Regions from separate parts of the Rhizobium sp. SG2393 genome, predicted to be linked through region 1. Evidence: riboswitches for the same ligand, from Rfam matches in the RefSeq annotation. Region 1 holds a riboswitch; each other region holds the start of a gene.
The links. A riboswitch is a leader RNA that binds a small molecule or an ion and turns the genes downstream of it on or off. The one in region 1 is predicted to bind thiamine pyrophosphate.

Region 2: linked by a shared signal. The riboswitch ahead of thiB (thiamine ABC transporter substrate binding subunit) and the one ahead of ACED18_RS07550 (ABC transporter permease) in region 1 are both predicted to bind thiamine pyrophosphate.
Region 3: linked by a shared signal. The riboswitch ahead of ACED18_RS13745 (TRAP transporter large permease) and the one ahead of ACED18_RS07550 (ABC transporter permease) in region 1 are both predicted to bind thiamine pyrophosphate.

Annotation. Positions count from the first base shown of each region.
Region 1 covers NZ_JBHGAP010000001.1:1,593,392-1,603,357, reverse strand. Annotated here, with positions in the region: gene ACED18_RS07555 (heavy metal translocating P-type ATPase) at 1-2,148, opposite strand, end outside; TPP riboswitch at 2,435-2,537, shown strand; gene ACED18_RS07550 (ABC transporter permease) at 2,696-3,475, shown strand; gene ACED18_RS07545 (ABC transporter substrate-binding protein) at 3,472-4,434, shown strand; gene ACED18_RS07540 (hydroxyethylthiazole kinase) at 4,431-5,192, shown strand; gene thiE (thiamine phosphate synthase) at 5,179-5,904, shown strand; gene thiD (bifunctional hydroxymethylpyrimidine kinase/phosphomethylpyrimidine kinase) at 5,901-6,755, shown strand; gene ACED18_RS07525 (PAS domain-containing protein) at 6,783-8,675, opposite strand; gene ACED18_RS07520 (hypothetical protein) at 9,155-9,304, shown strand; gene ACED18_RS07515 (YybH family protein) at 9,382-9,789, opposite strand; gene ACED18_RS07510 (TetR/AcrR family transcriptional regulator) at 9,786-9,966, opposite strand, start outside.
Region 2 covers NZ_JBHGAP010000007.1:32,532-42,497, reverse strand. Annotated here, with positions in the region: gene ACED18_RS14865 (AAA family ATPase) at 1-354, opposite strand, end outside; gene ACED18_RS14860 (M48 family metalloprotease) at 384-1,904, opposite strand; gene ACED18_RS14855 (DUF2934 domain-containing protein) at 2,346-2,669, shown strand; gene ACED18_RS14850 (hypothetical protein) at 2,754-2,969, shown strand; gene ACED18_RS14845 (hypothetical protein) at 3,048-3,407, opposite strand; partial or broken gene ACED18_RS14840 (plasmid stabilization protein) at 3,503-3,688, opposite strand; gene ACED18_RS14835 (ATP-binding cassette domain-containing protein) at 3,768-4,427, opposite strand; gene thiP (thiamine/thiamine pyrophosphate ABC transporter permease) at 4,430-6,058, opposite strand; gene thiB (thiamine ABC transporter substrate binding subunit) at 6,066-7,082, opposite strand; TPP riboswitch at 7,128-7,249, opposite strand; gene ACED18_RS14820 (thiamine diphosphokinase) at 7,366-8,025, shown strand; gene ACED18_RS14815 (ABC-F family ATP-binding cassette domain-containing protein) at 8,029-9,852, shown strand.
Region 3 covers NZ_JBHGAP010000006.1:6,502-16,467, reverse strand. Annotated here, with positions in the region: gene ACED18_RS13765 (ABC transporter permease) at 1-504, shown strand, start outside; gene ACED18_RS13760 (ABC transporter permease) at 518-1,330, shown strand; gene ACED18_RS13755 (ABC transporter ATP-binding protein) at 1,327-2,409, shown strand; gene ACED18_RS13750 (TRAP transporter substrate-binding protein) at 2,562-3,551, opposite strand; gene ACED18_RS13745 (TRAP transporter large permease) at 3,564-5,384, opposite strand; TPP riboswitch at 5,476-5,618, opposite strand; gene ACED18_RS13740 (helix-turn-helix domain-containing protein) at 5,685-6,602, opposite strand; gene ACED18_RS13735 (ABC transporter substrate-binding protein) at 6,749-7,978, shown strand; gene ACED18_RS13730 (carbohydrate ABC transporter permease) at 8,105-9,013, shown strand; gene ACED18_RS13725 (carbohydrate ABC transporter permease) at 9,013-9,864, shown strand; gene ACED18_RS13720 (alpha-galactosidase) at 9,861-9,966, shown strand, end outside.

The DNA of each region.
Region 1 (9,966 bases):
GAGCGCGATGCCGACATCCGCGGAGGCGAGCGCCGGCGCATCGTTGATGCCGTCGCCGACGAAGGCGACATGGCCTGCCCTGCCGAGCCTTGCCCTGATCTCTTCCAGGGCCGCCACCTTGCCGCCCGGAAGGACGTCGGCCACGACATGGTCGATGCCGAGATCCGCGGCAATGCTCTGCGCCGTGCGCTGGTTGTCGCCGGTGATCATGGCGAGCTTCACGCCGACGCGCCGGAGATCGGCGAGGGCTGCGGCGGTCGTCGGCTTGATGCGGTCAGCCACCGCGCCGATGGCGGCCACGCTGCCGTCGATGGCAACGAAGAGCGGCGCGCGGCCGGCGCTGGCGAGGCTTTCGGCCTGTAGAGCGAAGGTGGAGAGATCAATGCCGGCTGCCTCCAGCGCGCGGGCGGCGCCGACGACGATATTCTGCCCACCCACCGTTCCACGGATGCCGAGACCGGGATCGGCCTCGACGCCGGTGGCGGACGACAGGCTAAGGCCCTCCCGTCTGGCTGCCGCGACGATCGCCGCACCGACAGGGTGTTCCGAGCGGCTTTCGAGACTTGCGGCACGTGCCAGCACTTCCAAACGCTCAAAGCCGGGGGCGGTCCAGAGATCGGTGAGCTCCGGGCGACCTTCGGTCAGCGTGCCGGTCTTGTCGAAGGCGATGAGATCGACGTCGCGGAGGCGCTGCAGCGCGTCGCCCTTGCGGAAGAGGATGCCAAGCTCGGCGGCGCGGCCGGTCGCCACCATGATCGAGGTCGGCGTGGCCAGCCCCATGGCGCAGGGGCAGGCGATGATGAGGACGGCGACCGCATTGACGAGTGCGCCCCCCATGCCGGCCTCAGGCGCAAAGACGAGCCAGGCGATGAAGGTCAGCGCCGCGGCAGCCATGACGGCCGGGACGAAGCGGGCGGTGATGCGATCGACAAGGCCCTGGATCGGCAGCTTTGCCCCTTGGGCCGTCTCCACCATGCGGACGATCTGGGCGAGCAGCGTGTCGGCGCCGACCTTGGTGGCCTCGAAAGCGAAGGCGCCATTGCCATTGATGGTGCCGGCGACGACCGGGCTGCCGGGCGTCTTTTCCGCCGGCATGGGCTCGCCGGTCACCATGGCTTCGTCCACGTGCGAGCGGCCCTCACGCACGATGCCATCGACCGGTATCCGCTCGCCGGGACGGATGAGGACGATGTCGCCGGGGCGGACGGTTTCCACCGCGACATCGACCTCGGCACCGTCACGCCGAAGGCGGGCGGTCTTCGGGGCAAGGCCCGCCAGCTTGCGGATGGCATCTCCCGCCCGGCCGCGGGCGCGGCCTTCCAGGAAGCGTCCGGCGAGAATGAGCGTGACGATGACGGCGGCGGCTTCGAAATAGATGTCGGCGCGCCCATCCGGCAACAGGCCCGGCAGGAAGGTCGCGACCGTTGAATAGAGCCAGGCGGAGCCGGCGCCCAGCACGACCAGCGCGTTCATCTCCGGCGCGCGGCGCATCAGGCTCGTGATGCCCTGGCGCAGGATCTCGCGTCCGGGGATGGCAAGCACCAGTGTAGCGAGCAGGAATTCGGCGATGCGCAAGGGCTCGACGCCGAGCGCACTGACGATGACATGGTGGAAGGCGGGAAAGAGGTGGCCGCCCATTTCCACGATGAAGAGCGGCAGCGTCAAGATGGCCGCAAGCCACATGCTGCGGCCGAGCGCATCCGTCTCCGCGCGGCGCAGGGCGTCGAGATCGAGGGCAGGCCTGCCGGGCTCCGCCTGAAGTGCCAGCGTGCCGAAGCCGGCAGCGGCCACGGCCGCATCAAGGTCGGATTGCAATGTGGTCGGTGTGGTGGAAACGGCAGCAGTGCCGGCGGCAAGGTTGACGCTTGCGGAGGCCACGCCCGGTACGGCAAGCAGGGCCGCTTCCGTGCGGCCGACGCAGGAGGCGCAGTGCAGGCCGGTGACGGCGAAGCGTCGCTCCTCCAGAACAGGGCGAAAACCGGTGCCGTCGATCGCAGCGATCACGGCCGGCATCGCCTGCGGCAGGGCGGCGCGATCGGCAAACTCGACCGTGGCACGGTGGGTGGCGATATTGACGCTCGCCTGGGCGACGCCCGGCACGGCACGGATCGCCTTTTCGACGCGGCCGGCGCAGGAGGCGCAGTGCATGCCCTCGACGGGGATATCGGCCGCGAGCGCGTGGCCGGGGCGTCCACCGACGACAGGGTGGATCGTCTGTCCTGTTGCGTGGCCGCCAGGTCTCGTCGCCATATCCATCGTCGTCTCCTTGCCCGTCTTCGGCCATCGCCGTGACGGGTCCTGCATGCTTGCGACCGCACGGGGTCAAAGCGGTGTCTGTGCGGTTTCGTTCCCATGGATAAGGGTTCCCATCATGGGAAGGTCAAGCCCTGTTGACGCAAAGAGTTGACAGCCGCGACAAATCTCATGATGGTGGGCGCATTCCGAGGGGGGCATCGAACGATGCTGAGATGGCGGTGAGCCGGACCCTTGAACCTGATCCGGGTCATACCGGCGTAGGAACGGAAAAAAGCGGCTGCTGCTGCTCATCTCCCATTCCCCGCTTCACCTGGATCTCCGTGGCACGACAGGGAGATCGACAATGGCTTATATGTCTGGACTGACGGAACCGCCGGGCGCTTGCCGCATGCCGGAGCGGCTTCATGATTTCGAGCATTCCCGCGCGGGTGCCTGAGCCGTGCGCCCCGCCGATGCTTTCGGCGGGCTGACGCTGATGCTTGCCCTGTGGCAGGCCGTGGTGTCGCTCGCCAGTCCTCCCGCCTATCTGCTGCCGGCGCCTGTCGATGTGCTCGGCGTCTTCTTTCGCCTGGGCGGCTCTCTTGCGTTGCATGCAGGTGCGACGGGGCTGGAAGCGCTTGCGGGATTTGCGGCCGGCAGCCTGCTTGGGGCGGGAACGGCCTTTCTCTTTGCGGCGCTGCCGGCGGTCGGGCGCTTTGCCTGGCCCGTGCTGATGGTGGTGCAGGCCGTGCCTGTCTTTGCGCTGGCGCCGCTGCTGGTCATCTGGTTCGGCTTCGGCCTTGCCTCGAAGATCGCCATGGCGACGCTCGTCATCTTCTTTCCCGTTGCCTCGACGTTCGCCGATGGGCTTCGCCGCACCGATCCGGTGCTGATCGATGCGGCGGCGCTCACACCCGCCTCGCGGCTGCAGGTGCTTCTCAGCCTGCGCGTGCCGCTGGCGCTGCCGGCCCTGATCTCGGGGCTGCGCATCGCTGCGCCGCTCGCGCCGCTTGCCGCCGTCGTCGGCGAATGGGTCGGGGCCTCCTCCGGCCTCGGCTTCCTGATGGTGCAGGCCAATGCCCGCATGCAGACGGCAACACTCTTTGCCGCCCTCATTCTCGTTGCCGCCATGAGCGTCGGTCTACGCCTTGTCGTGGATCGGCTGACGGCCGGGCTCACGCCCTGGGCGCGCGACAACACCCTCGACCTTCATCCGATCCGGAGACTGGACCCTGCATGACACGCTTTTTCACGACTTCTTTCCCGGCGGCCATCCTTGCTCTCCTCGCCACGCTGGCCGCCGCACCGGACACGCATGCCGCCGAGAAGCTGACGGTGATGCTCGAATGGTTCGTCAATCCCGACCATGCGCCGCTGGTGATCGCCAGGGAGAAGGGCTATTTCGCCGATGAGAATCTCGACGTGACGCTGGTGCCGCCGGCCGATCCGTCGTCGGTGCCGCGTCTGGTGGCGGCGGGCGAGGCGGATATCGGCATCCATTACCAGCCGAACCTCTATCTCGACCACGCCGCCGGCCTTCCGCTCGTCAGGATCGGCACGCTGGTGGAAACGCCGCTGAACACGCTGACGGTGCTGGCTCAAGGGCCGATCAAGACGCTTGCCGATCTCAAGGGCAAGACGGTCGGCTATTCCGTCGCAGGCTTCGAGACGGCGCTCCTGTCGCGCATGCTGGGTTCGCAAGGGCTGACGGCGAACGACGTGACGCTCGTCAACGTCAACTTCTCCCTCAGCCCCTCGCTGATTGCCGGCAATGTGGATGCGACGATCGGCGGCTTTCGCAATTTCGAGCTGACACAGATGGATATCGAGGGCCACAAGGGCCGCGCCTTCTATCCCGAGGAGCACGGCGTTCCCGCCTATGACGAACTGATCTATGTCGTCGACAAGGCAAAGTTGGCCGATCCGCGCCTGCCGCGCTTTCTGGCAGCTGTGGAAAAGGCAACCATCGAGCTGACCAACCATCCGGATGAGGCTCTTTCCACGTTCATCAAGGCCTATCCCGACCTCGATGACCGGCTTAACCGGCAAGCCTTCACCGATACGCTGCCGCGGTTTGCCAAGCGGCCAGCCGCGCTCGATACGGCGCGCTACGCCCGCTTCGGCGCCTTCATGGCCGAGAGCGGGTTGATCGACGTGGCGCCGCCGGTCGCGGATATCGCCGTGGAGGTGACGAAGTGACCGTCGCGCTCGCCCCCGTCGATGCCGATGTCGCGGCAAGGCTTCTGGAGAGGGTCCGCACGCGCCGGCCGCGCGTGCATTGCCTCATGAACACCGTGGTACAGAAATTCGTCGCCGATGGCGTGACGGCGGTCGGCGGCATCCCGTCCATGACATCGTCGGAAGAGGAGGTCGCCGTCTTCGTGCGTCGGGCCGATAGTCTGACGGTCAATCTCGGCACGCTGGATGCGGCCCGGCGCGCGGCCATCGGCGTGGCGGCGTCCGTTGCGGTCGCGGCGGGAAAGCCGTGGATTGTCGATCCCGTCCATTGCGACTATTCGCCGGCCCGCCTCGCCTTTGCGCGGGAGCTCTCGATGCTTGGGCCCGCTGCCGTCCGTGGCAATGCGGCCGAGATGATGGCGCTCGGGCTGAGGGCAGGGCTGGAGGGTGGCCCGGCGGTAGTGATCACCACCGGGCCAGTGGACCGGCTCCTTTCGGCCACGCGCTCGCTGAGGGTCGAGAACGGCCATCCGCTGATGGCGGGTGTGACGGGCACGGGGTGTCTCGCCGGTGCGGTGATCGCCGCCTTTCTCGCGGTCGAGCCGGACGCACAACTGGCCGCCGCGGCAGCGCTTGCGACGACCGGAGTGGCGGCCGAACGTGCCGCGCCCGGCGCGCGCGGGCCGGCGAGCTTCGGCATCGCCTTTCTCGATGTGCTGGCGACGCTGTCGCCGGACGATCTCCTGACCCATGCGAGGATCCATGATGACAGAGCGTGACGGGGCGCAGACCGGCGCCTCCGGCCTTTCCGGACGACCCATCGACTACCGGCTGAACGCCATTCTGGATGCGTCGCTGATCAAGGACGCAGACGAAGACGGGGCCGAAAAGCTTGCCGCCCTTGCGGTGGCCGCGGTGCGCGGCGGCACGACCATCCTGCAATATCGCGACAAGACGGGTTCGACGCGCCGGATGGTGGACAATGCTTGCATCATCTTGCGGGCCATTGCTGGCTCCGGCGTGCCGCTTGTCATCAACGACCGGGTGGATGTGGCGCTCGCGGCCGGTGCCGACGGCGTGCATCTCGGGGCTGATGACATGGAGATCGAGACCGCGCGGCGTCTGCTCGGTCCAGGAGCCATCATCGGCATGACGGTGAAGCGGCCGGTAGAGGCGCAGGCGGCCGGGATCGCGCCGATCGACTACGCCTGCATCGGCGGCGTGTTCGAGACGCTATCGAAGCGCAATCCCGATCCGCCGGTGGGGCTCGACGGCTTTGCCGGGATGCGTGCCCTGATCCGCTCTGCCCGACCGCGCCTGCCTGTCGGAGCCATTGCCGGCATCACGCCGGAGCGTGTGCCGCCGCTGGTGGCGGCGGGGGCCGATGGCGTGGCGGCGATCTCGGCGATTTTCGGGGCGGCGGACGTGGCGGGTGCCGCCCGCGCGCTGCGGCTGGCGGTGGATACGGCCCGGGGAGGGGTGATGGCATGACGGCGATTGCACTGACCATTGCAGGATCCGATTCCGGCGGCGGTGCCGGTATCCAGGCGGATCTGAAGACGTTCTCGGCGCTCGGCGTCTATGGTGCAAGCGTCATTACGGCGGTGACGGCCCAGAATACGCGCGGTGTCACAGCCGTTGCGGATATCGCCCCCGAGATCGTGGCCGCGCAGTTGCGGGCGGTGTTTTCCGATCTGCCTGTGGCGGCGGTGAAGATCGGTATGGTGTCACGGGCAGAGACGATCGAGGCGATCGCCGAGGGCCTTTCGGCTTTTGCGGGCCCTGTCGTCGTCGATCCCGTGATGGTCGCGACATCTGGCGACCGGCTGCTGCGGCCGGACGCGATCGCTGTGCTTATCGAAAGACTTCTGCCGCGCGCGGCGATTGTGACGCCGAACCTTCCGGAGGCCGCACTGCTGACGGGCGGAAGCATTGCGCAGACGCCCGAGGCCATTCGCGCCCAGGCCGCCCAGTTGCTCGCTGCCGGCGCCGGAAGCGCCCTGATGAAGGGCGGGCATGGAAAGGGGCCGCTTTGCGTCGATTATCTCGTGGAGGCGGATGGCATCCTGACGCTGACGGCGCCCCGCATCGATACGGCCAACGATCACGGTACGGGCTGCACGCTGGCGGCGGCAATCACGGCCGGGCTCGCCCGCGGGCTCTGCCTCACCGATGCGGTGCGACAGGCAAAGGCCTATCTCCAGGCAGCGCTCGATGCCGGTCGAGCGCTGAGGGTCGGTGGCGGGCGCGGGCCGGTGCATCATTTCCATGGCTGGTGGCCGGCCGGCGATGCCGCGCCGGATGCAGGCGATGCGTCGCGGTCCCGGTCTTCCGGGCGATAGAGCGGCGCGCTGTCACCGCCCGAAGTGTCAGGTTCGCAACGTGCCGCTGCGCACCAGCGACTCGACCGGCAGGCTGATGGTTGCCTTCAGTCCGTCCGGTCCCCAGTCGCGCTCGATGCGCCCGCCCAGTTGCCCCTCGACGCTGATGGCCATCAGGCGGGAGCCGAAGCCCTGCGCAGAGGGCGTTTCGGTGATGGGCGGCCCGTTTTCCTCCAGCCAGGTGACCACATAGGTGCTTCCTTCGGTGCGGGTGCGGATGTTGAGCTGCCCGGTCGAGACCGACAATGCGCCATATTTGGCGGAGTTGGTGGCGAGTTCATGGAAGAGGAGCGCCAGCGGCGTCGCGACACTGTCGCCGATTTCGATGTCGTCGCCTTCGATGAGGATACGTTCGCGGGCCTCGGAGAAGGGCGCAAGCAATTCGTCCAGCAGGCCCATCAGCGTCTTGTCGATATCGACCGGCCGGGAATCGCGGCTGTGCGGGCGCACGAAATCGTGGGCGCGGCCCATCGCGTCGAGGCGCCGGCGCAGCTGTTCGGCAAAGGGGCGGATCTCCGGCATCTGGCGGGCCTGAAGGCTGATGATGCCGTTGATCACGGAGAAGATGTTCTTGATGCGGTGTGACAGTTCGTGCGCCACGATCTCGCGTTCGGCGGCTGCCATCTTGGCGTCGTGAATGTCGGTGCAGGTGCCATACCAGCGCGTAATCCGGCCCGTGCTGTCGCGAACGGGCAGCGCCCGGCCGAGAACCCAGCGGTAGGCGCCGGAGCGATGGCGCAGGCGATATTCGATCTGGTAGGGCTCGCCGGTTTCCAGCGAGTGGCGCCAGAGCGACCAGGCGCGGTCCTGGTCTTCCTCGTGGAACATGCCGTTCCAGCCTTCGCCGTCCGTCGTACCGTCGGGCACGCCGGTGAATTCGTACCAGCGGGCATTGTAGTAATCGTGGAAGCCATCGGGCCGGGTGGACCAGACCATTTGCGGCATGGCATCGGCGAGCGTGCGGAAGGCGGTTTCCGCACGGGCATGGTCGTCAACGGCCTGGCGCTGTTTGGTGATGTCGACGGCAACGCCCGGGAAGCGGATAGCGGCGCCGGTATCGTCCAGCAGCGGTCGGCCTTCCGCCAGCAGCCAGCGATTGGTGCCATCGGCTGCGCGCACACGGTATTCCTGGGAATAGGTGGCGCCGGTTTCCATCGCCGTGGTCATCGCCGCCTTGACCCGTTCCAGATCTTCGGGGTGGATGGCATTGAGGAAACGCTCGATCGGCTGGTTCGGGTCGCCGTCATCGATGCCGAACAGGGCCGCGAAACGCTTGTCGGTCTCGACGCGGTTTTCGGGTATCAGCCAGTCCCATGTGCCGACGATGGAAGAGGAGCTCAGCGCCAGCTCCATCTGTTCGCGGCTGGCCGCGAGCGCCTGTTCGGCCTGCACGCGCTTGGTCGTTTCGCCGACGATGGCGAGGACGGCCATCACCTGGCCACGCTCATCGACGACGGGGCTGTAGTCGAGGTCGAACCAGACATCCTCCGGCACGCCGCTGCGCAGCAGCACCAGCTTCTGGTTTTCGAAGCTGACGGTCTCGAAACGGGCGATGGTCTCGATGATGCTACGGTTGAAATCCTGCACTTCCGGCCAGACGTCGAACACGGACTTGCCGAGGCAGGCCGGATGCTTGCGCCCGCAGATCGTCGCATAGCCCTCATTGTAGATCAGCAGGCCGCGTGCGCCGACAAGCAGCGTCATCGGCACGGAGGAGGCGAGGATGGTGCGGACCGTCACCGCAAGGGTCGGCGGCCAGGACGCGATGGGTCCAAGCTCGGTCGTCTCCCAGGGATGATTTGCAATGAGGCGCCGCATCTCGCCATTGCCCAGGTTTCCAGAGATTGGCGTCGTCAGGGCGGGAAACAGCGGATCGTTCATGCACACTCTCTTGGCACGGTCTCTTGGCGGGCTTGCTGGCGGCATGCTCCCTCGGCGAGGCTTCCGGGAAAAGGTCGTCTGGCCGACGACCCGGCGGCTGGATCACGGCAGCACGCCCCGCTTGAGATCCCTTCCGTCCCGATCACCGGTCGTGGCCCATGGAGCAAAACACACACGCTCGCATGACGATATAGGCAAGCGCCGCATAAAGTCAGGGCTTGTCTCCTCAAATTTTCGTCGGTCCGAAGCTGCCTTCCGCCCTATTCGTTAAAGGTGCCTCTCAGGCCGAGTGGCAGGGTCTGCGCCCGCCTGTCGCGAGACCGTGATGGCGGCGGCCAGGAACAAAGGGTCGAGCACGGATTTTTTACGGATAGCGCGTCACGCGCAAAATAATCTCTATCAATCGGGTCGAGATTGGGCGATAAGGATTATGACAATTCCAAGGCAGTCTTTTGGCTGTCAGATTGGCAGGAGGTTCCATGCAGGTTCATCGTCAGGCTTTGTCGGTTTCCTATACGAATTGCGCCGCCCTGACCGGGCGTAAGGCGCCGAAGATCGCGATCGTTCCGGTCGTTGTCTGCCTTGCCGCTTTCACCTTTGTCTCCGCCATCGTGTTCGGCGTTCTCTGAGACTTCGCTCTTGCTAAAACGAAAAGGCCGCTCCGGTTTCCGGGCGGCCTTTTTCATGCGCCGCGGTTCGGGTTGGCTCAACCCGCGGAGAGATGTTCGTGGATGGCGAGCCAGCCGCCTGCATCGGTGCGCCGGAAAACGATCGTCTCGCGTTCCTGGCTGGTCAGGCGCTCGCCCCCCATTTCCAGATCCGTTTCCACCCGGTGGACGAAGATGCCGGTGTCGCCGACGATGCGGGCCAGCCGGTCGGTTGAGCGGCAGGCATGCACGCGAAATCCGTCGTCTTCCTCCCAGCGCTGCCACTGCTGCTGATAGGCAGCACGCGAGGCAAGCGGTTCTTCCAGCGTGTAGAAAAGGAATGTCGCCTCCGGCGCGAAGCCTGCGAAATAGGTGTCGCGGTCATGGCGCCCGAAGGCCGTCACGATGGCATCCGCTGCCGCCATGAGGCCGTTCATATCGGCATGCTGTTGCGTCGTATCCGTCATGCACTCGTCCTTCCGGTGGAAAACGGACCCGGGCTGCCCGGGTCGGCGGTGACGAGCGCTGCAAGCGGCGCATTCTGCCGCGCGACGGCAGCCTTCAGGGCGCCGATCGTCATCTCCTCGTCCTTCACGAATTCGATGAACATCATGTTGAGATTGTTGAAGACCATCTGGCCGAGC
Region 2 (9,966 bases), on a different contig from region 1:
GTCGATCTCGTCGATCAGGAGCACCGCGCGGCGATCGGTCTCGAAGGCCTGCCAGAGCTTGCCGCGGCGGATGTAGTGGGCGATGTCGTTGACACGTGCGTCGCCCAGCTGGCTGTCGCGCAGGCGGGACACGGCATCGTAATCATAGAGGCCCTGCTGCGCCTTGGTGGTAGATTTCACGCTCCATTCGATGAAGGGCGCGCCAAGCTCTGCCGCCACCTGCCGGGCGAGTTCAGTCTTGCCGGTACCGGGCTCACCCTTGACCAGAAGCGGACGTTCAAGCCTGATCGCGGCATTGACGGCAACCAGCAGGTCTTTCTCCGCGATATAGGCGTCTGTTCCGGAAAACGGCATGGAGCACTCCCGCAATGACTGGCGGCGGATTATTCGGCGATGATCTTCACCCGGTCGCCCGGCTTGACGGTTGAGGTCAGCGTCATCGCATTGATGAGGCGGAAGAGATCGAGCTTCCGGTCCGTGCCCATCATGCGCCCGGCGAGCGTTGCGATCGTATCGCCCGGCCCTGCCGTGAGCACGCGAACCCTGAGCGGCTTGACGGACGCGGCCTCCGCCGGCGTCATCTGCCGGAAGGAAAGACGGAGCGCCTCCGCCGTTGGCTGCAAGGCAGGCGATCCCTTCGGCACGGCGGTGAGGAAGCGGTAGATGCGCTGCCCCAGCCGCACCACGGTCACGTCGAAGTCCCAGCGGTCGGCGCTGGCGCGTGCCGTCGCCGCTTCGAGGCCGTTGACGCGGATGGGACGGATCGTCTCCGGCTGAAGTCCCGTCACCCACCCGCTGGCAATGTAGGCCGCAAGCGACTGGCCCTGCGTATCCGGGACGCCATCGAAGCGGATGGCCACATCGTTCGGCCCGGTCGCGAGAACGGCTTCCGCCTTGTTGTCGATGCGGAAGCCTTCCGGTACGTCGAAGCGAATGCCGAGGCGCGAATGCAGGAAAGTCTGGCCGCGCACATAGCCCTCTTCGGGGCTGTCGCCGTAGAGCAGGCCGTCGATGCCGTCGAGATAGTAGTCACGGCCGCGATCGCCCACCTGCCCCTCCTGCCCGAAGGCGCGCGCATGGCGACGCGCCAGTTCCACGCGCTGCGGCGCATTCGGATGGCTGGAGAGGAAGTCGAGGCTCTGGTCCGATTCAGGGTCAACCGCCGTGAAGCGGCTGTAGGCGGCCATGGAATCAAGGAAGCGTGCCGCTGCGTACGGGTCGTAGCCCGCTTCGCCCAGCATGCGCACGCCGATCACGTCGGCCTGAAGCTCTTGCTGGCGCGAGAACGCCGCCAGGCGCAGTTTGCCACGGGCCAGGGCCTGCTTGCCCGCAAGATCGCTCGACAGCACCTCGGAAACGACGCGGCTCGCAATCATTTCGGCCTCTTCGCGCTGCTGGCGTTCAATGCCGTGATTGGCGGTGACGTGTCCCATCTCGTGCGAGAGGACCGCAGCGACTTCCGATGCATCATTTGCCAGCGCCAGAAGACCACGGGTCACGTAGAGATAGCCGCCCGGCAGGGCGAAGGCGTTGATGGCCGGAGAATTGAGAATGGTGATCCGGTAGGATTGCAGCGGATTTTCCGAGACCGCCGTCAGCGCGCCGGCAATACGCGCGACCAGACGCTCGGTTTTGGCATCCTTGTACTCACCGCCATAGCTCGCAACGATGCGCGGATGCTCACGGGCGCCAAGCGCGGCGCGCGGGTCGTTCTTCTGCACTTCCTCAACGATCTGTGGATTAGACGACGGCTGAACGCTCGGCTCGTAGGACTGCTCGAGGATCGACTGGCAGCCGGACAGGACTGTCGCCGTCGACAGCGCAAGCGCCAGCCCGGTGCGTCGCCATCCTGCGGCCGCTCCGTTCCGTTTCGATCCCTCAACCCCGAGCCGACCCTTTTCCATCCGTCAATCCGACCGACCGCATGCCGCGGTCATCCATCACGTCAGCGGCGCCAACCGCATCAAGGGCAGGCAACACGCCACCCTAGATAGGGCGAAAACCCCGATGCGCCAATGATTTCGGTCTATACGATTTCGCGGGCCGTTTTCTAGCAGTTTGCCAAACTTATCGATTGGCGTGGTTTTGTCGCAACGCCCGCAAAGTGCGTATGCCCGAGCCTCAGACCGCCTCCCATGCCGGCACGGTCAAATTGTGGCCAAGACCCCGGCTCGTTCAGCGCACGAGGTCGAGGGGGTGGCCGGTCCGTCAAAAGTTGTTTACGGTAAGTGACGCCCGATGATCGCGCGATTCGATCCGGTCCGTTTCTCGTCCCACCGCCGATCGTTCGCCGGGCCTCCACCCGGATATTGCCGTCCGGCCTGATTGAGCATGGGAGACGATAGATGGACTTGACCCTCGAAAGCCGTATCCGCGACCGCGCCTACGCGATCTGGGAGGCCGAAGGCCACCCGCACGGCGAAGACCTGCGCCACTGGGAGATGGCTCGCCGCGAACTCGTTTCGGCAGAACCGGCGCCGAAGGCCGCCCGCAGCGGGACCAGAAAAGCATCGGCCACGCAGAAGGAAAAACCCGTCACCGCGCCGTCCAAGTCCGCCGCGACAAAGGCAACGGGCGCGGCAAGCGCGAAGGTGAAGCCTTCCGAAGCGGGTTCGACCAAGCCCGCGGCGACCGGTCGGGCGAAAGCCAGAAAGCCCGTTGAGGCTTAAGTCGCCCCGAAACGCGGGCGGGATGGAACGATCCGGCCCGCCATCTGTTCTTGTTTTCGGCATAAACCGAAAGGGAAGAGCAGCATGATCCTTCGACGCAAACCCGTGCGCGGCAAACGCCTGGCAATGGCGAGGGCATCGCGTACCCACGCAACCGATCTTCGCGCTCCGCGCAATGATACCGTCACGGCAGTGTCGGCTCCCCATCAGGTCGACCTCCACCATCCGCACAACATTGGCGGACGCCTGGCAGTACCGGCGATGATCAACGGCATGAGCCTGATGCACGGGCGCTTCTAAACGTCAGCGCCGGGAATATCGGCATGAAAAGACGCGCTCCGGTTGGCCCGGAGCGCGTCTTCGGTCTCGTGCATAGGATCAGTTCGAGGGACGGCGATGGTCCACGCCGACAGCGCCGGAGGTGGCGGCAACGGGGTCGCTTGCAGGAAACGTGTCTTTCAGCGCCTTGTCGAGATCGGCATTCTCGTTGCTGGTCGCTTGCCGGCGCTGCTCGGCCTCAAGGCTCTCGCGCGGTGAGCCGCCCTTGGCGTCATGGTCGTTTGCGGCCTGCGGCGCGCTACTCATGCGAACAAGAAGGCTGGTGGCATCGCGGATTGCATCGTCGTCATTGTCAGCGCGCCGGGAAAGCCGCACGGAAACGACCTCCCGATCTTCACCGACGAACTCGACGATCTGCTGATCGCCCTCGGAAAGGATACGGATATCCTTGGCTGCCATGGGTCTGCTCCTCATGTGTTCGGGTCAAATCTCGCAACCAAATGCGCCTTGGGGACCATTGGTTCCGCGTCGGGCGTGTGAAACCTGTCGCTTCAATGATGCGCGGGCTTCTTGCGCCCGGAGCCGGATTTCTTGCCGCCGCCATCCTGCTTGTTGACCGTCGCCCAGGCGCGGGCTTCCGCCTCGTCCTTGGAGACGCCGCGGTCCTCGTAGCTTTCGGCGATGTGGCTGGCCTTGCGCTTCTGCTTGTCGGTGTAGGCGGATTTGTCGCCCTGGGGCATGGTACTCTCCTCTTGGCCTGGGGGTTTCCACCCGAACGGCAGGAGCGCCGCGGAAGTTCCCGCCAAACAGCCACAGACGTCAGCGCAGGGATCGCACCGCCCGTACACGGCCAGCCTCGATCTCCACCGCGGCATCACACAGCCGCGCCACATCGTCCGGCTGGTGGGTTACGAGCAGCACGGTCACGCCCGTCTCGCGCTTCAGCCCGACGATGAGGTCGCCCATCTCCGCCCGCCGGACAGGGTCGAGCGCGGCGAAAGGTTCGTCCAGCAGCAGGATCGGCCGACGCCTGACCAGCGCGCGCGCCAGCGCCACCCGCTGCCGCTCCCCGCCGGACAGTGTCGGCGGCCGGCGCCGTTCGAAACCGGCGAGCCCCACCTTCGCCAAGGCCTCGCTGACGGCTGCGCGGCCTGCCGCATCCAGCCTCAGCGCGGGATCGATCCCGAGCCCGACATTGGTCGCGACATCGAGATGCGCGAAGAGATTGTTGTCCTGGAAGATGACGGACACAGGCCGCGCGGAGGGCCCGAGCGCCGTCATGTCCGTTCCGAGAATACGGATTGCGCCGCTGTCCGGCATCTCGAAGCCGGCAATCAGGTTGAGCAGCGTCGATTTTCCCGAGCCGGAGGGACCGACAATGCCGGTGATGCGGCCTGCGGTGAAGCCGATGTCGAAATCCATGGTGACCGCGCCAAAGCGCAGTTGCACCGCCTCCAGCCGGATTGCTTCCTCCGCCATGCTTATCCTCCAGCCTCCTGATCTGCCTGACGCGGACTGCCGGCGATGGTCAGAAGAAGGCAGATGATCGCGAGAAACAGCGCCAGCCCCGCCGCATCCGCACTGCGATAGGCGCCCATCCGGCTGAAGAGCAGCCAGGGCAGCGTTACGAAATCCTGGGAGCCGAACAGCGCCACGGCACCGAGATCCCCCAGAGACAGCGCCATGGCAAAGGAAAGGGCCGCCGCCAGCGGCCGCGCCAGAACCGGCAGGACGACAAGCCTGAGCGCGGAAACGCCGCCCATGCCGAGCGAGGCGACCAGCCGTGCGGTGCGTGCCTGATAGGCGGCAAGCGCCGGCTCCAGCACGCGGCAGACGAAGGGCAGCGCCATCAGCGCATTGACGACGATGACGACCGGCCCCGCAAACTGCTGAACGTCGCCAAAGCCACGCAGCAGAAGAAACCAGCCCGCCCCCAGAACGACCGGCGGCACCAGCAACGCCACCGACGGCGCATCCCGGAGCACGCCGGCCAGCACGGCCAGCGGCACTGGGGCCCGCCGCCCCGCCGCAATCGCCTGCCGCGCCCGCAGCATCGGCACCGCGATCGCCAGCGACAGCAGCGCCGCCGAGGCCGCAATCAAGAGGCTGGTGACCAGCGCCTGATGCACCAGCGGATCCCGCACGAGCCGGCCGAGATCGGATGCAAGGCCGGAGGCAACGACCGCCAACAGCGGCGCCGCCACGAACCCGACCGCCAGCGCGATCACCACCCCGTCGCCGGCCTTCGATGCGGCCGTCCTCCCGTCGAAGCGCCGCACCCGTCCGCCGGCGGTCGCGCCGCTCTCCGCGATCGGGCCGATCAGCCGCAGCGCCGCCAGAACCATGAGCGTGAACAGGATCTGCAGCGCCGACATCAGCATCGCCCGGCGCGGATCGAAATCGAAGCGCAGCGCCTGATAGATCGCCACCTCCAGCGTGGATGCCCCCGGCCCGCCGCCGAGCGTCAGCACCAGTGTGAAACTCGTGGCGCAAAGGATGAAGATCAGCCCCGCCGCCCCCGGCAGCACGCTGCGGATCGCCGGCCACTCCACGAAACGGAAGAGGCTTGCGGGCCCCATGCCGAGATTGGCGGCCAGACGCCAGCTTTCCGCCGGCAGGCGCTCCAGTTCGGCGAGCATCAGCCGTGTCGCGAGCGGCAGGTTGAAGAAAACATGGGCGATCAGGATGCCCGTCAGGCCATAGATGCTGAAGGGCTGCGCCAGCCCCAGCAAACCGAGGCCGGCATTGACGAGACCCTGCCGCCCCCAGATTTCGAGAATGCCGAGGGCCGCCACCAGCGCCGGCAGCCCGAGCGGCAGCGCCATCAGCCGCACGATCCAGATCCGCCCCGGAAAGGCGCCGCGCCGCGCAAGCGCGCGTGCGACGGGGATGGCGAGCAGCACGGACAGGATCGTGGAAAGGCTTGCCTGCACCAGCGTGAAGCGGGCGACGCCAAGCACATAGGCATCGAAGCCTTGACCATCCGCCCCGCTCGACGGCGGGGCGGCCTGCCACAAAGCGATGGCCGCCGCTGAGACGAAGGCAAGGAGCACGGCCAGTCCCGCCGCGCCCCCGCCGATGATGCGCCGTCGATCCGCCGGTGCGAACACGTCAGCCTCAGTTCACGCTCATCGCGGCCAACCACTCGTCGATCCACGCCTTGCGGTTGGCGGCAACCTCTTCCGGCGACATCAGGAAGGTCTTTTCCGGCCGGACCAGCTTGCCGAAGGCCTCCGGCAGCGGTTCGCTGGTCTTGCCGACCGGCATCATCCAGTTGGTGGTGGGAATGATGGTCTGGAATTCCGGCCCAGTCATGAAGGACAGGAACTGACGGGCAAGGGCCGGATCATGCGCGGCCTTCGTCACGCCCGCCACCTCGATCTGGATATAATGCCCCTCGGAGAAGGAAGCGGCCTGGTAGCGCTCCGTGTTCTCGGCCACCATGTGATAGGCCGGCGAGGTCGTGTAGGAAAACACCATCGGCGCCTCGCCCTTGGTGAAGAGCCCGTAGGCCTCCGACCAGCCGGGCGTCACCGTTAGCACACGCCCCTTGAGCTTGGCCCAGGCCTCGCCCGCCTTGTCGCCATAGACCGACTTCATCCAGAGAACGAGGCCGAGCCCCGGCGTAGAGGTGCGGGGATCCTCGATCACGATCTTCTGCGACGGATCCCCCTCGACCAGCTCTTTCAGGCTCTTCGGCGGCGTCTTCAGCGTCTCGGTGTCATAAACGACGGCGAAGTGGCCATAGTCATAGGGTACGAAGACATCGTCCTTGAAATCGCCGGGCACGGTGACGGCCGACGTATCGGTCTCATGCGGCGCGAACAGGCCGGTAGCCTTGGCCTCGGCAACGAGGTTGGTGTCGAGCCCGAGCACCACGTCGGCCTTGCCAGCAGCACCTTCGAGCTTGAGGCGCGTCAGAAGCTCCACGCCATCGGCCACCGCGACATAGTTCACCTTGCAGGCGCAGGTCTTTTCGAAGGCCTCCGCCACCTTGGCGCCCGGCCCCCACTCGCTGGTGAAGCTCTCATAGGTGTAGACCGTCAGCACCCTGTCTTCGGCAACGGCCGGCGAAAGACCGGCGGCCAGCGCCGCGACAAGGCTTGCAAAACCACAGGACAGAATCGATTTCATGCGCATCCGCGCCTCCTCTTGATCGTATTGAACGGGAATAGGGCGCTGGATGTGCCGTCTAATCCCTCCGCCGGTGCTAACCGGATCAGGTTCTTCGGGTTGGCGTTCTCAGCCTCTCAGCCGTCCTTCTCGATGATGAGAAGGTTTCGGCACCCCGTTAGAGCGCCGAGACGGTACTTGGCCGGCGAACGGCTTTCAAGGGAAATATGACAGGCATGGCCCTGTCGATTTCTTGGCAGGAAGGCGTTCAGTTTTGCCGGCGACTGCGTTAAGGGCTTCTCCCATGGATCATCTGGACCAAACGGCTTTCGCCATCCTCATGGGCGGTACGCTGACGCCGACCGGGCGCCTGACCGCCATGGTCGCCGGCCGCAGGACGATCGCGGCCGACGGCGGCATGCGTCACGCCGCCGCCCTCGGCCTGACGCCCGAACTGTGGGTCGGCGATTTCGACTCCACGCCCGCCGATCTGCTGGCCGCCTTTCCGGATGTGCCGCGCATGCCCTATCCGGCCGCCAAGAACGAGACGGATGGCGAGATCGCCATTGCCGAAGCGCTGTCGCGCGGCGCCCGCTCCATCGTCATGCCCGGCGCGCTCGGCGGCGAGCGCAGCGACCACGCCTTCATGCACCTGCTCTTGGCCGTCCGCCTCGCCGAGCAGGGCCTCGACATCACCATGACCTCCGGCGAGGAAGAGGCCTATCCGATCCTCACGGGCCGGACCTCGATCGATCTGCCGGAGGGTGCGCTGTTCTCCATCCTCGGACTGACCGCGCTCGACGGCCTCTCCATTGCCGGCGCGCGCTACCCGCTGGACGATTTCCACCTGCCCTTCGGCTCGTCGCGCACCATTTCCAACGTCGCCGAAGGCACGGTGACGATCACCCTTCATGCCGGCCGGGCCGTTCTGCTCGCCCGCCCGCAAGACTTTTCCGGAGCCTGATCCGTGGCACCTCCCATTCTGAAACTCGACGACATTTTCCTGAGCTTCGGCGGCGCGCCGCTTCTGGCCGGCGCCGGCCTGCAGGTGGAGCCCGGCGACCGCATCTGCCTCGTCGGCCGCAACGGCTCGGGCAAGTCCACCCTGATGAAGATCGCCGCCGGCATGGTCGAGGCGCAATCGGGCGAAGTCTTCCGCCACCCGGCCTCCACCATCCGCTACCTGCATCAGGCGCCTGATTTCGACGGTTTCGAGACGGTGGCAGCCTATGCCGAGTCCGGCCTCGGGCCGGGCGACGATCCCTACCAGGTCACCTATCTGCTCGAGCATCTCGGCCTCACCGGCCAGGAAAATCCGGCCGACCTCTCCGGCGGTGAAGCCCGCCGCGCGGCCCTTGCCCGCGTCATGGCGCCGGAACCGGATATCCTGCTGCTCGACGAGCCGACCAACCATCTCGACCTGCCGACCATCGAATGGCTGGAAGGCGAACTGGTGAAGAGCCGCTCCGCCCTCGTCGTCATTTCCCACGACCGCCGCTTCCTCGAAAAAGTCTCCACCGCCACCGTCTGGCTCGACCGCGGCACAGCCCGCCGGCTCGACCGCGGCTTTGCCCATTTCGAAGCCTGGCGCGACGAGGTGCTGGAGGCCGAGGAACTCGAACAACACAAGCTCGGCAAGGCCATCGAGCGCGAGGAACATTGGCTGCGCTACGGCGTCACCGCACGACGCAAGCGCAACATGCGCCGTCTCGGCGAACTTCAGGACATGCGCGGGCGCTACCGCGGCCACAAGGGCCCGCAGGGCAGCGTGCAGGCCACCGTCTCCGACGCGCAGGAATCCGGCAAGCTGGTGATCGAGGCGGAAAAGATCACCAAGACCTATGGCGATCGCCCCATCGTGCAGCCCTTCTCCATGCGCGTGCATCGCGGCGACCGCATCGGCCTCGTCGGCCCGAACGGCGCGGGCAAGACGACGCTTCTGAAGATGCTGACGGGACAGCTGGAGCCGGACACCGGCACGATCAAGCTCGGCACCAATCTGGAGATCGCCACCCTCGACCAGCGCCGCGAAAACCTCGATCTGGACGACTCGCTCGCCAACTACCTCACCGACGGGCGCGGCGAGAACCTGATCGTCAACGGCGTGCAGCGCCACGTGACCGGCTACATGAAGGAATTCCTCTTCCAGCCGGAGCAGGCCCGCACACCGATCCGCAGCCTGTCGGGCGGCGAGCGCGCCCGCCTGATGCTCGCCCGCATCCTGGCCCGGCCGACCAACCTCCTGATCCTCGACGAGCCCACCAACGACCTCGATATCGAGACTCTGGACCTGCTGCAGGAAATCGTCGCAGGCTTTGCCGGCACCGTCATCCTCGTCTCGCACGACCGCGACTTCCTCGACCGCACCGTGACCTCGACCATCGCACCGGCCCAGCCGGACGCGCCGGATGGCCGCTGGATCGAATATGCCGGCGGCTATTCCGACATGCTCGCCCAGCGCAAGGGCGCGGAGGAAGAGCGCCGCCGCGAGCAGAAGGCCGAAAAGGCGAAGGCCGCGGACACAGCACCGGCGCCGGAAGCCAGCAAGGCCAAGGGCAAGCTCTCCTTCAAGCAGAAGTTCGCGCTGGAAAACCTGCCGGGCCAGATGGAAAAGGCGCAGGCCGAAATGGCAAAGCGCGAGGAGAAGATGGCCGACCCGAACCTCTTCACGCGCGACCCCAACGCCTTCGCCAAGCTTGCGGCCGAACTCGAAAAGCTGCGCGCCGATCTGCAGCGCATGGAAGACGAGTGGCTGGAGCTGGAAATGCTGCGCGAGGAACTGGGCGGCTGATACGGCACGGCGCGCAAAGAGCGATTGCTGCCATCTGTCAAAACCCGGCGCCGATCCTAGTTGAATGCAGGACATCTCGCCCGATGCCGTGTCAGCGTGGCACAGGCGCGGGAA
Region 3 (9,966 bases), on a different contig from region 1:
GCCCGCACCTATGCCTGGATGGTGCTGCTGCAGCGCACTGGAGTCATCAACAAGACGCTCCTCGGTCTCGGCGTGATCGACCAGCCCCTGGCGCTCGTCAACAATCTCGTCGGCGTCACCATCGGCATGACCTACATCATGCTGCCCTTCGTCATCCTGCCGCTGGTCGGCGTCATCAGGGCGATCGATCCCGCCATCCTGCGCGCGGGCGCGCTCTGCGGCGCCAACAGCTGGCAATGCTTCACCCGCATCCTGCTGCCGCTGTCGCTGCCGGGTATCGCGGCGGGTGCGCTGATGGTCTTCGTCATGGCGCTTGGCTACTACGTGACCCCTGCCCTTCTCGGTGGCACGGCCAATATGATGCTGGCCGAAATGGTCGCGCAATTCGTCCAGTCGCTCGTCAACTGGGGCATGGGCGGTGCCGCCGCCTTCGTGCTCCTCGTCGTCACGCTCGCGCTCTACGCCGTGCAACTGCGCGTCTTCGGCGCCGGCCGGATCGGTTGAGGAGGACAGACCCATGCTTCTCGATTTCGACCGCCTCGGCCCGTGGAAATGGGTGCTGATCACCATCACCACCCTCGTTTGCCTGTTCCTCATGCTGCCGATCGTCTTCATTGCGGCGCTCTCCTTCGGCTCGTCGCAATGGCTGATCTTTCCGCCGCCGAGCTGGACGACGCGCTGGTATGGCGAGCTGTTCGCCGATCCACGCTGGCTGCAATCGGCCTTCACCAGCCTGAAGATCGCCGCGATCGTCACCGTTCTCTCGGTCGGCATCGGCTTCCTTGCCGCCCTCGCGCTCAACCGCGGCAGCTTTGCAGGGCGAGAGGCGCTGCGGGCGCTGTTCCTGACGCCGATGATCCTGCCCGTGGTGGTGCTCGCCGTCGCGCTCTACGCCTTCTTCCTGCGCATCGGCCTCAACGGCACCACGCTCGGCTTCATCATCGCGCATCTGCTGATCGCGCTGCCCTTCTCGATCATTTCCATCGGCAGCGCCCTCGACGGTTTCGACAAGTCGATCGAGGATGCCGCGATCCTGTGCGGCGCAAGCCCCTGGGAAGCGCGGCTACGCGTCACCGTGCCGGCGATCAGCCATGGCCTGTTCGGCGCCGCCGTCTTCTCCTTCCTTGCCTCCTGGGACGAGGTGGTGCTGGCGATCTTCATGGCGAGCCCGACGCTGCAGACCCTGCCCGTCAAGATCTGGGCGACGCTGCGCCAGGACCTCACCCCGGTCATCGCCGCCGCCTCCACGCTTCTCATCCTTTTCACCATGCTCCTGATGATTATCGCGGCGCTCGTCCGACGCGGCAGCAAACAAGGGACGAAACCATGACCTCCGCCTTCATCGAGATCCGAGACATCAAGAAGCAGTACGGCCCCATCACCGCCGTGAAGGACGTGACGCTCGATATCCGCAAGGGCGAGTTCATGACCTTCCTCGGCCCCTCGGGCTCGGGCAAGTCGACGACGCTCTATATGCTCGCCGGCTTCGAATATCCGACTGCCGGCGACATCAGGCTGAATGGCAAGACGCTGCTCGACACGCCCTCCCACAAGCGCAACATCGGCATGGTGTTCCAGCGCTACACGCTCTTCCCGCATCTGACGGTCGGCGAGAACGTCGCCTTCCCATTGCGCATCCGCCGCCTGCCGAAGGCCGATGTCGAGCGCAAGGTGAAGGAGGCGCTGCGCCTCGTGCGGCTCGAAGGCTTCGAAGATCGAAAGCCGGCGCTGATGTCCGGCGGCCAGCAGCAGCGCGTCGCACTCGCCCGCGCGCTGGTCTACGATCCGCCGGTGCTGCTGATGGACGAGCCGCTGTCGGCGCTCGACAAGAAGCTGCGCGAGGAAATCCAGTTCGAGATCCGCCGCATCCACCAGGAGACCGGCGTGACGATCCTCTACGTCACCCACGACCAGGAGGAGGCGCTGCGCCTTTCCGACCGCATCGCCGTCTTCAGCCAGGGCAGGATCGACCAGATCGGTTCCGGCCAGACCCTCTATGCCGAGCCGGCCACCCGCTTCGTCGCCGGCTTCATCGGCGATTCCAATTTCATCGACACCGAGGTTGTCTCCGTCGAGGGCAGCCATGCGACGCTTGCGCTGCCGGGTGGCGCGACGGTCTCCGGCGTGCCACTCCACAGCAAGGGTCAGGGCAAGACCGCCGCGCTGCTGCTGCGCCCCGAGCGCATCGAGCTGAAGGCGGGCGAGGCAGGTGCCGCTGCTTCCCTCTCCGGCACCATCCGCGACATCACCTTCCTCGGCAACAACACCGACGTGCTGGTGGACATTCCGGCCGGCAAGCAACTCTCCGTCCGCCTTCCCTTCGGCCACCCGATGCTGGGTGGCCTCAGGCCCGCGCTTCCCGTGTCGCTATCCTTCGACCCGGCCACGGTGCACGCGTTTCAGGGGTAAGGGTCTGCCGTCCTCTTTCCCGCTCCTCCCCCACTCCGTCGTCCTCGGGCTTGACCCGAGGACCCATGCGACCCTCTGCGCCTGCGGCCGTGGATCCTCGGGTCAAGCCCGAGGATGACACCGGGTGTGGTTCTGGGTCGTAACGGCCGCCCTCACGACCCCGCAATGGCATGGATACGGTCCAGACCGCCGACGGTCCCGGCCATGTCCTGCCAGACGCCGGTGGCGCCGCGGCGCCAGTCGTCGAGTGCTTCCGGCTGGAGAAGTCGCCCGCCATGGGCGCGGGCCGTTTCCATCGCGCGGGCCTCGTCCTCGGCGATCAGCCGGTTGAAGGTGGCCGCGCCGGCTTGCGAGGCCTCGGCGAGAAGCTGCTGCTCTTCCGGCGTCAGCCCGTTCCAGAAGCCCGCGCCGAAATAGACGACGCCGGAGGCCCAGATGTGGCGGGTTTCGGTCATGCAGGGCACGACTTCATAGAGCTTGAAGCCGGCATAGGCGGATTTGGTGAGGTCCATGGCGTCGGCGACACCGTTCGACAGCGCATTGTAGGTTTCGGTGATGGGGATGCCGACCGGCGTCGTGCCGAAGGCGCTCCAGAGCCGCGTGTGCAGCGGGCTTTGGATGACGCGGATCTTTAGCCCTGCGAGCTGTTCGGGCCGGGTCACCGGCGTTTTCGTCAGCAGGTTGCGGGCGCCGTAGTTGATGAAGGCGGGCGTGATGAACTGCTGGGCGGAAAACCTTTCCTTCAGCTCGGCCCCGACCGGCCCCGTCACCGTCGCCTGCACATGGTCGGCATCGCGGAAGAGGAAGGGCAGGTCGAGGATCTGGGCTTCCGGCACCCAGCCGGACAGCGCAGACACAGTGGCGAGACTGCCCTGGATGGAGCCGAGCCGCACACCTTCTGCCACCTCCTTCTCGCCGCCAAGCGCGCCGCCCTTGACGATGTTGACTGTGAAGCGGCCGGGAAGCCTCGCCTCGAGGGTGGCGGCGATCGCCTGCCAGATCTTCGTCTCCGGCTTGTCGTCTCCGAAGAGGGAGGCCACCGTGATCGTCCTGGCCCTTGCTTCGGCGCGGCCGATGAGGGCGGGGCTGGCGAGTGCGAGCGCCGTGAGGCTGAGGGCGGTGCGGCGGGTGATCGGGGGCATGGGTCAGTCCTTTCAGATAAGAAGGGCGGCACAGGAAATGAGGGCAAGCGCCACCATGAGGGCGGCGAGATAGGGGAGGACGGCGCGGAAGATCGCCCCCGCCGGCACGCCCGTGACGCCGCTGACGACGTAGACGAGGATGCCGAGCGGCGGCGTCAGCCCGTGGATCATCAGGTTGACGACGAGGACGACGCCGAAGGCGACGGGATCGATGCCCGCGGCTATGGCGGCCGGCAGCAGAATGGGTCCGAAGAGCAGGATCGCCGCGCCGATGTCCAGCACGAGGCCGGCGGCAAGCAGCACGAGATTGGCGAGCAGCAGCACGGCGGCGGCCGTTCCGCCGAGCGCCGTGACGAGACCGGTCACCAGCCCTGCCACGTCGTCCACCGCGAGCTGGAAGGCAAAGGGCGCGGCCGTGCCGATCAGCAGGCTCACGGCCGCCGCCTCGCCCGCCGACTGGCGGAAGACACCGGCGATGGCGCGCAGGCCGAGCCCCTGCCCCGCCGCCAGCATCAGCGTGTAGAGCGCGGCAAGCCCGGCCGCTTCCGTCGTCGTCACGATGCCGAAGCGGATGCCCGCGACGACGATGACGCCGAGGCCAAGCGCCGGCAGGGCGGCGCGCAAGGCCGCGCGGCGTTCGCCGACCGACGCCCGCGGCAGGGCGTGGCCTCCCCTGCCCGCGGCCAGATGGATCGCGACCGCCAGGCACAGCGCCATGACGCCGCCGGCCGCAAAGCCCCCGGTCAGCAGCGCACCGACGGAAAGATTGGTGGCGGCGGCAAGGATGAGGAAGGCGATGGAGGGCGGGATGACATTGTCGAGCACGGAGGTCGCGGCGATCAGCGCGCCGGCCTCGGCCGGTCCATGGCCGTGGCGGACCAGCTCCGGCTGGAAGGTCGCGGCCCCGAAGGCGGCGTTGGCGACCGAGGAACCGGAGGCGCCGGAAAACAGGACGCTGGTCAGAAGCGTCGTCTGGGCAAGTCCGGCGCGGCGGTGGCCGACGAGGCTTGCGGCCAGCCGCACCAGCCGGCCCGCCGCGCCGGACGCCGTCAGAAGCCCCCCGGCCAGCAGGAAGAAGGGAATGGCGAGCAGCAGGAATTTCGACAGGCCCGTCACCGTCGTCGAGACGATCGCGGCCTCCGGCAGCGTGCCGCCGAAGGCGATGGCCCCGTGGGCGGCGGCGAGGAAGGCATGCGGCAGGGGTGCGCCGCAGGCAATCCCGAAGGCGGCGGCGAGCGCGAGGAAGAGGCTCGGCGGAAAGCCGCTGTCGATCGCCATGAGGGGGACGGCCACATAGAGGCCGGCCCCGAGCGCGAGCCCGCCGAGGAGCGCGGGCCCCCTGCCCTGCGACAGCCGCGACAGGACGAGGACAACGAGGAGCAGTGCCCCGCCCCCGGCCATCAGGCCGAAGCGCAAGCCCTCCGACAGGCCGAGCGTTGGCGAGATGCCGCCGACGCGGACGGCCACCTCTCCGCCGCCGCAGGCCAGCACGAGCGCGGCCATGACGGTCACGGCATCGGCGAGGACGGCCGCCGGCGCCTGCAGAAGGCCGGGAAGGCGGGCCGTCAGCCCATCGAGCCGCATGGCGAGCGGGCCGGCGAGCGCCAGCGGCGCGGCAAGCGCGATCATCGCCAGTTGCAGCCAGATCGCCAGATCCTCCGCGCCGGCCAGGGACCGGTGCAGGAGATAGCGCAGCGCCGCATTGCCGACGACAAGCGCAAGCAGCACGGCAAGGAGGACTGCCGCAAGCGCAGACAGCGCCCCTTGCAGCCGGGTCAAAAGCCGCGCGGCGGCCGCCGCGCCCTGGCCGCCCTCTTCCGCCGAAATTCCGATGGCCGACACGCCGGACCTCTCCTTGCGACGATCCGGCCATGGCATGAGGGACAACAGGATTGCCGTGGGGTGAACCGGCCATCACAGGCCGCGCCAGGCATCCGCACCGTCCCTCCGCCAGTATGAGCTGGATCAGGTTCATCGGGTTCCTGCGCTGCCTGAATCGGACCTTTCGGTCGCATCCGGTGGCCAGCAGTATCTCAGCCCCTTGTCGGGACGCCCCTGGTGATTGGCCGTGACTTTGGCCGAGCGGCCGGGCTTCGTCAAGCGGTGTCCCGCACAGGCGCCGGGGCGCTCCGTTCAGGCCGCCTTGGCCCGCATGCGCTTGCGAAAGGCCTGCGGGCGGTCGCGGAAGCGGTCGGCAAAGGCCTCGTAGAAGCGGGAGACGGAGCGGAAGCCGGATTCGTAGGCCACCTCCGTCACCGAAAGATCGGAGGAGATCAGCAGCGATTGCGCCGTATCCAGCCGGTGGCGCACGATCGCCTGGTTGATGGTATGGCCGACCGAGCGGCGAAAGAGCGTCATGGCATAGTTGGGGTGCAGGCCCGCGGCAGCCCCCACATGGCTTGCCGAAATATCCTCCAGCGCATGCTCGGCGACGAAGCGCAGCATGGTCTCGACATGCTCGATCCGCTCGCCGTCATGGGCCGAGAGCGAGGCGATCGCCGCGCCGTCCTCGCGCAGGTCCCGCCAGCCCTCCCGCTCGATGCGCAGCACCCGGGCCGTCAGTTCGTTGCGCACGATCTCCGTCAGGTCGCTGTCGGCGGCCAGCAGCTCCTCGCGCCATTGCGAGAAGATATCGCGGTCGTGCGGGCGGATCGTCAGCGCCTCCACCATGGCGCCGCGAAACACCGCATCGCGGAACCGGCTAAGCTGCGCCATGCCGAGAAAGACCGACATCGGCACATAAAGGCAGATGAAGCGCGTTCCCTCGGCCCGGTCGATCACCTGATGCGGGATCATGCCCCAGAACAGGCAGAGCCGGCCCTCGCTCAGCGTCAGCTCGCGGCCGTCGAACCAGTAGGTCATGCGCCCCTCCAGCAGGAAGTTCAGCTCGATCTGGCTGTGCATGTGCGGGCCGGGCATGCGCTGCACGGTCATGCTGGCGCCTGCGCAGAAACGGTGATCGCCGAACACCACCAGCGGATGGCGCGGGTCGAGATCCGGGTGAACCGGGATGGATTCGTCGGCCTGTTCGATCACGTGGATGGAGCTCATCTTAGGATCCCGGAAAAAATTGCTGAAACAGCGGTAGAATTGTACGGCATCGCGGGCGAGGATCAAGTCAAGCCTTTCCGCAGGCCAAGGGAGAAGCATTCGGCCCGGCGGAAGGTGCGGACTATCAGGGTCATCGGGAGGAAAATATGACCGTTTTCAAGCGCTTCGGCGCCCTTGCAGCCGTTTTCATGCTGTCGTCGACCGCCTTTGCCGGCGAGATCACCATCAATTCGGACCATTCCGACCCCGTGCCGAAGAAGGCCATGGAAGAGCTGATCGCAGACTTCCAGAAGGCTCATCCGGATATCACGGTGAAGTGGAACAACTTCGACCACGAGGGCTACAAGTCCGCCATCCGCAACTTCCTGACGGCCGATGCGCCTGACGTCGCGGCCTGGTATGCGGGCAACCGCATGGAACCCTTCGTCAAGGCCGGCCTTTTCGAGGATGTCACGGATGTCTGGACCAAGAACGGCCTCGACGACCAGCTGAAGTCGGCAGCGCCCTCCATGACCATCGATGGCAAGAAGTGGGGCGTGCCCTACACCTATTACCAGTGGGGCATCTACTACCGGAAGGACATTTTCGCGGAGAAGGGCATTCAGCCGCCGAAGACCTGGGCCGAGTTCCTCGCCGCCTGCAAGACGCTGAAGGACGCCGGCATCACGCCCATCACCATCGGCACCAAGGCGCTGTGGCCGACGGGCGGCTGGTTCGACTATCTCGACCTGCGCGTCAACGGCTACGAGTTCCACATGGAGCTGACCTCCGGCAAGGTGCCCTATACCGATCCGCGCGTGAAGGCGGTGTTTGAAAAGTGGGCCGAGTTGGTGAAGCCCGGCTACTTCATCGACAACCACGCCGCCATCGACTGGCAGGACGCCATTCCGCAGATGGTGCAGGGCAAGGCCGCCATGTATCTCATGGGCAACTTCGCGGTCGCGACCATGAAGAGCGGCGGTCTGAAGGACGAGCAGATCGGCTTCCTGCAGTTCCCGGAAATCACCCCCGGCATTCCCTTCTCCGAGGAAGCCCCGACGGATACGTTCCACATTCCGGCCGGTGCGAAGAACAAGGAAGACGCAAAGACCTTCCTCGCCTATCTCGCCTCGCCGGAAGCGCAGGGCAAGATGAATGCGACGCTCGGCCAGCTTCCGGTCAACAACAAGGCCGAAAAGCCCGCCGATCCCTTCCTTCAGGCCGGGTTCCAGATGCTGTCGAACGCCCATGCGCTTGCCCAGTTCTATGACCGGGATGCGCCCGCCGACATGGCCAAGGCCGGCATGGAAGGCTTCCAGGAGTTCATGGTCAAGCCCGACAAGATCGACCAGATCCTGGCCCGGCTCGAGAAGGTGCGCGCCCGCGCCTACAAGTAAGCCCTCCTCCGCGGGCCGGTCCTGCTTGGCGTTCGCCGCAGGCTGGCCCGCACCCTGAGGCCGGCTGCCGGAGAGGACACGCCTCCGGCGGCCGGCTCCCCGTCGCCCCTTGCAAGGACCGAGGACATGACCGCCAACGTCACCCGCGCGCCCGGTTTCTGGAAGCGCAACCAGCAGAGGCTCACGCCCTGGCTCTTCATGGCGCCCGGACTCCTGATGTTCGCCATCTACGTGCTGATCCCCATCTTCGAGTCGATCGCCATCTCCTTCTACGACTGGGACGGGCTGGGCGAGAAGGTCTTCATCGGTCTCGGCAACTATGTCGAGCTGATGGATGACGACACCTTCTACGTCGCGCTGAAGAACAACGTCCTCTGGCTGCTGCTCTACCTCCTGGCCATTCCGGCCGGGCTTGCCGTGGCCCTCTTCCTCAACCAGACGGTCACCGGCATCCGGCTCTACAAGTCGCTGTTCTTCTTTCCCTTCGTGATCAGCCAGGTCGTCGTCGGCCTCATCTTCACCTGGTTCTATGCACCCGATTTCGGCCTGTTCTCGGCGCTCCTGAAGACGCTGACGGGGCAGGAGATCGCCATCCTCGCCGACGAGCGTTACGTCACCTACGGCATCATCCTCGCCGGCCTCTGGCCGCAGACGGCCTATTGCATGATCCTCTACCTGACGGGTCTCAACAACATCAATCCGGAGCAGGTGGAGGCCGCCCGCATGGACGGCGCCAAGGGGCTGAAGCTGCTCTGGTACGTGATCCTGCCGCAGCTCGCGCCCGCCACCTTCATCGCCCTCGTCGTCACCGTCATCGGCTCGCTGCGCTCCTTCGACCTCGTCTCCATCATGACGTCGGGCGGCCCCTACGGCTCCAGCCAGGTGCTCTCCTACTTCATGTACGAGCAGGCACTGTCCGAATACGGCTTCCGCATGGGCTATGGCGCGGCCATCGCCGTGGTGCTGTTCCTCATCATGATGGTCTTCATCTCCGTCTTCATCGTGCGGATGCTTTCGCAGGAAAGGAACGCCTGATGTTCCCGACACCCATCCAGAAGGCTTCGCCGCTGACGCAGAAGGCCTATGTCATCCTGCTGCCGATCGCGCTCGTGCTGTGGCTACTGCCGCTGATCGGGGTTGCCATCACCTCGGTGCGGCCGGCCTCCGATCTCGCCGCCGGCAACTATTTCGGCCTCCCCTCCGGCTTTGCCGGCGTGGAGAACTACACGGCCGTCTTCCGGGATTCGCCGATCGGCCTCTACATCCTCAATTCCTTCAAGGTGACGATCCCGACCGTCATCGGTTCGGTGGCGCTCGCCTCGCTGATGGGCTTTGCGCTGTCGGTCTACAAGTTCCGGGGCAATCTCGTCGTCTTCTTCATGTTCGTGGCGGGCAACTTCATCCCGTTCCAGATCCTGATGGTGCCGGTGCGCGATTTCACGCTGAAGACCGGGCTCTACGACACCACGCTCGGCCTCGTGCTCTTCCACATCGCCTTCCAGACCGGCTTCTGCACCCTCTTCATGCGCAATTTCATCCGCGGCCTGCCCTTCTCGCTCATCGAGGCGGCGCGGGTGGAGGGCGTGTCGGAGTGGAAGATCTTCATCCACGTCGTGCTGCCGCTGATGCGCCCGGCCATCGCCGCGCTGTCCGTGCTCGTCTTCACCTTCGTGTGGAACGATTACTTCTGGGCGACCGTGCTGGTGCAGGGCAGCCACGCCATGCCGGTGACGGCCGGTCTTTATGCGCTCAACGGCCAGTGGGTCGCCGCCTGGCACCTCGTTTCGGCCGGCGCCATCGTCGCGGCCCTGCCCCCGGTCGCCATGTTCTTCCTCATGCAGCGGCATTTCATCGCCGGCCTGACGCTTGGAGCGACCAAAGGATGACATCCCGCCTTCTCACCATCGGCAGCGATGCCTTTTCGCTCAGCCTCTCCCTGCCCGAGACCGGCCTGCCCGAGATCGTCAGCCTCGGCCGCGCGCGCGGCG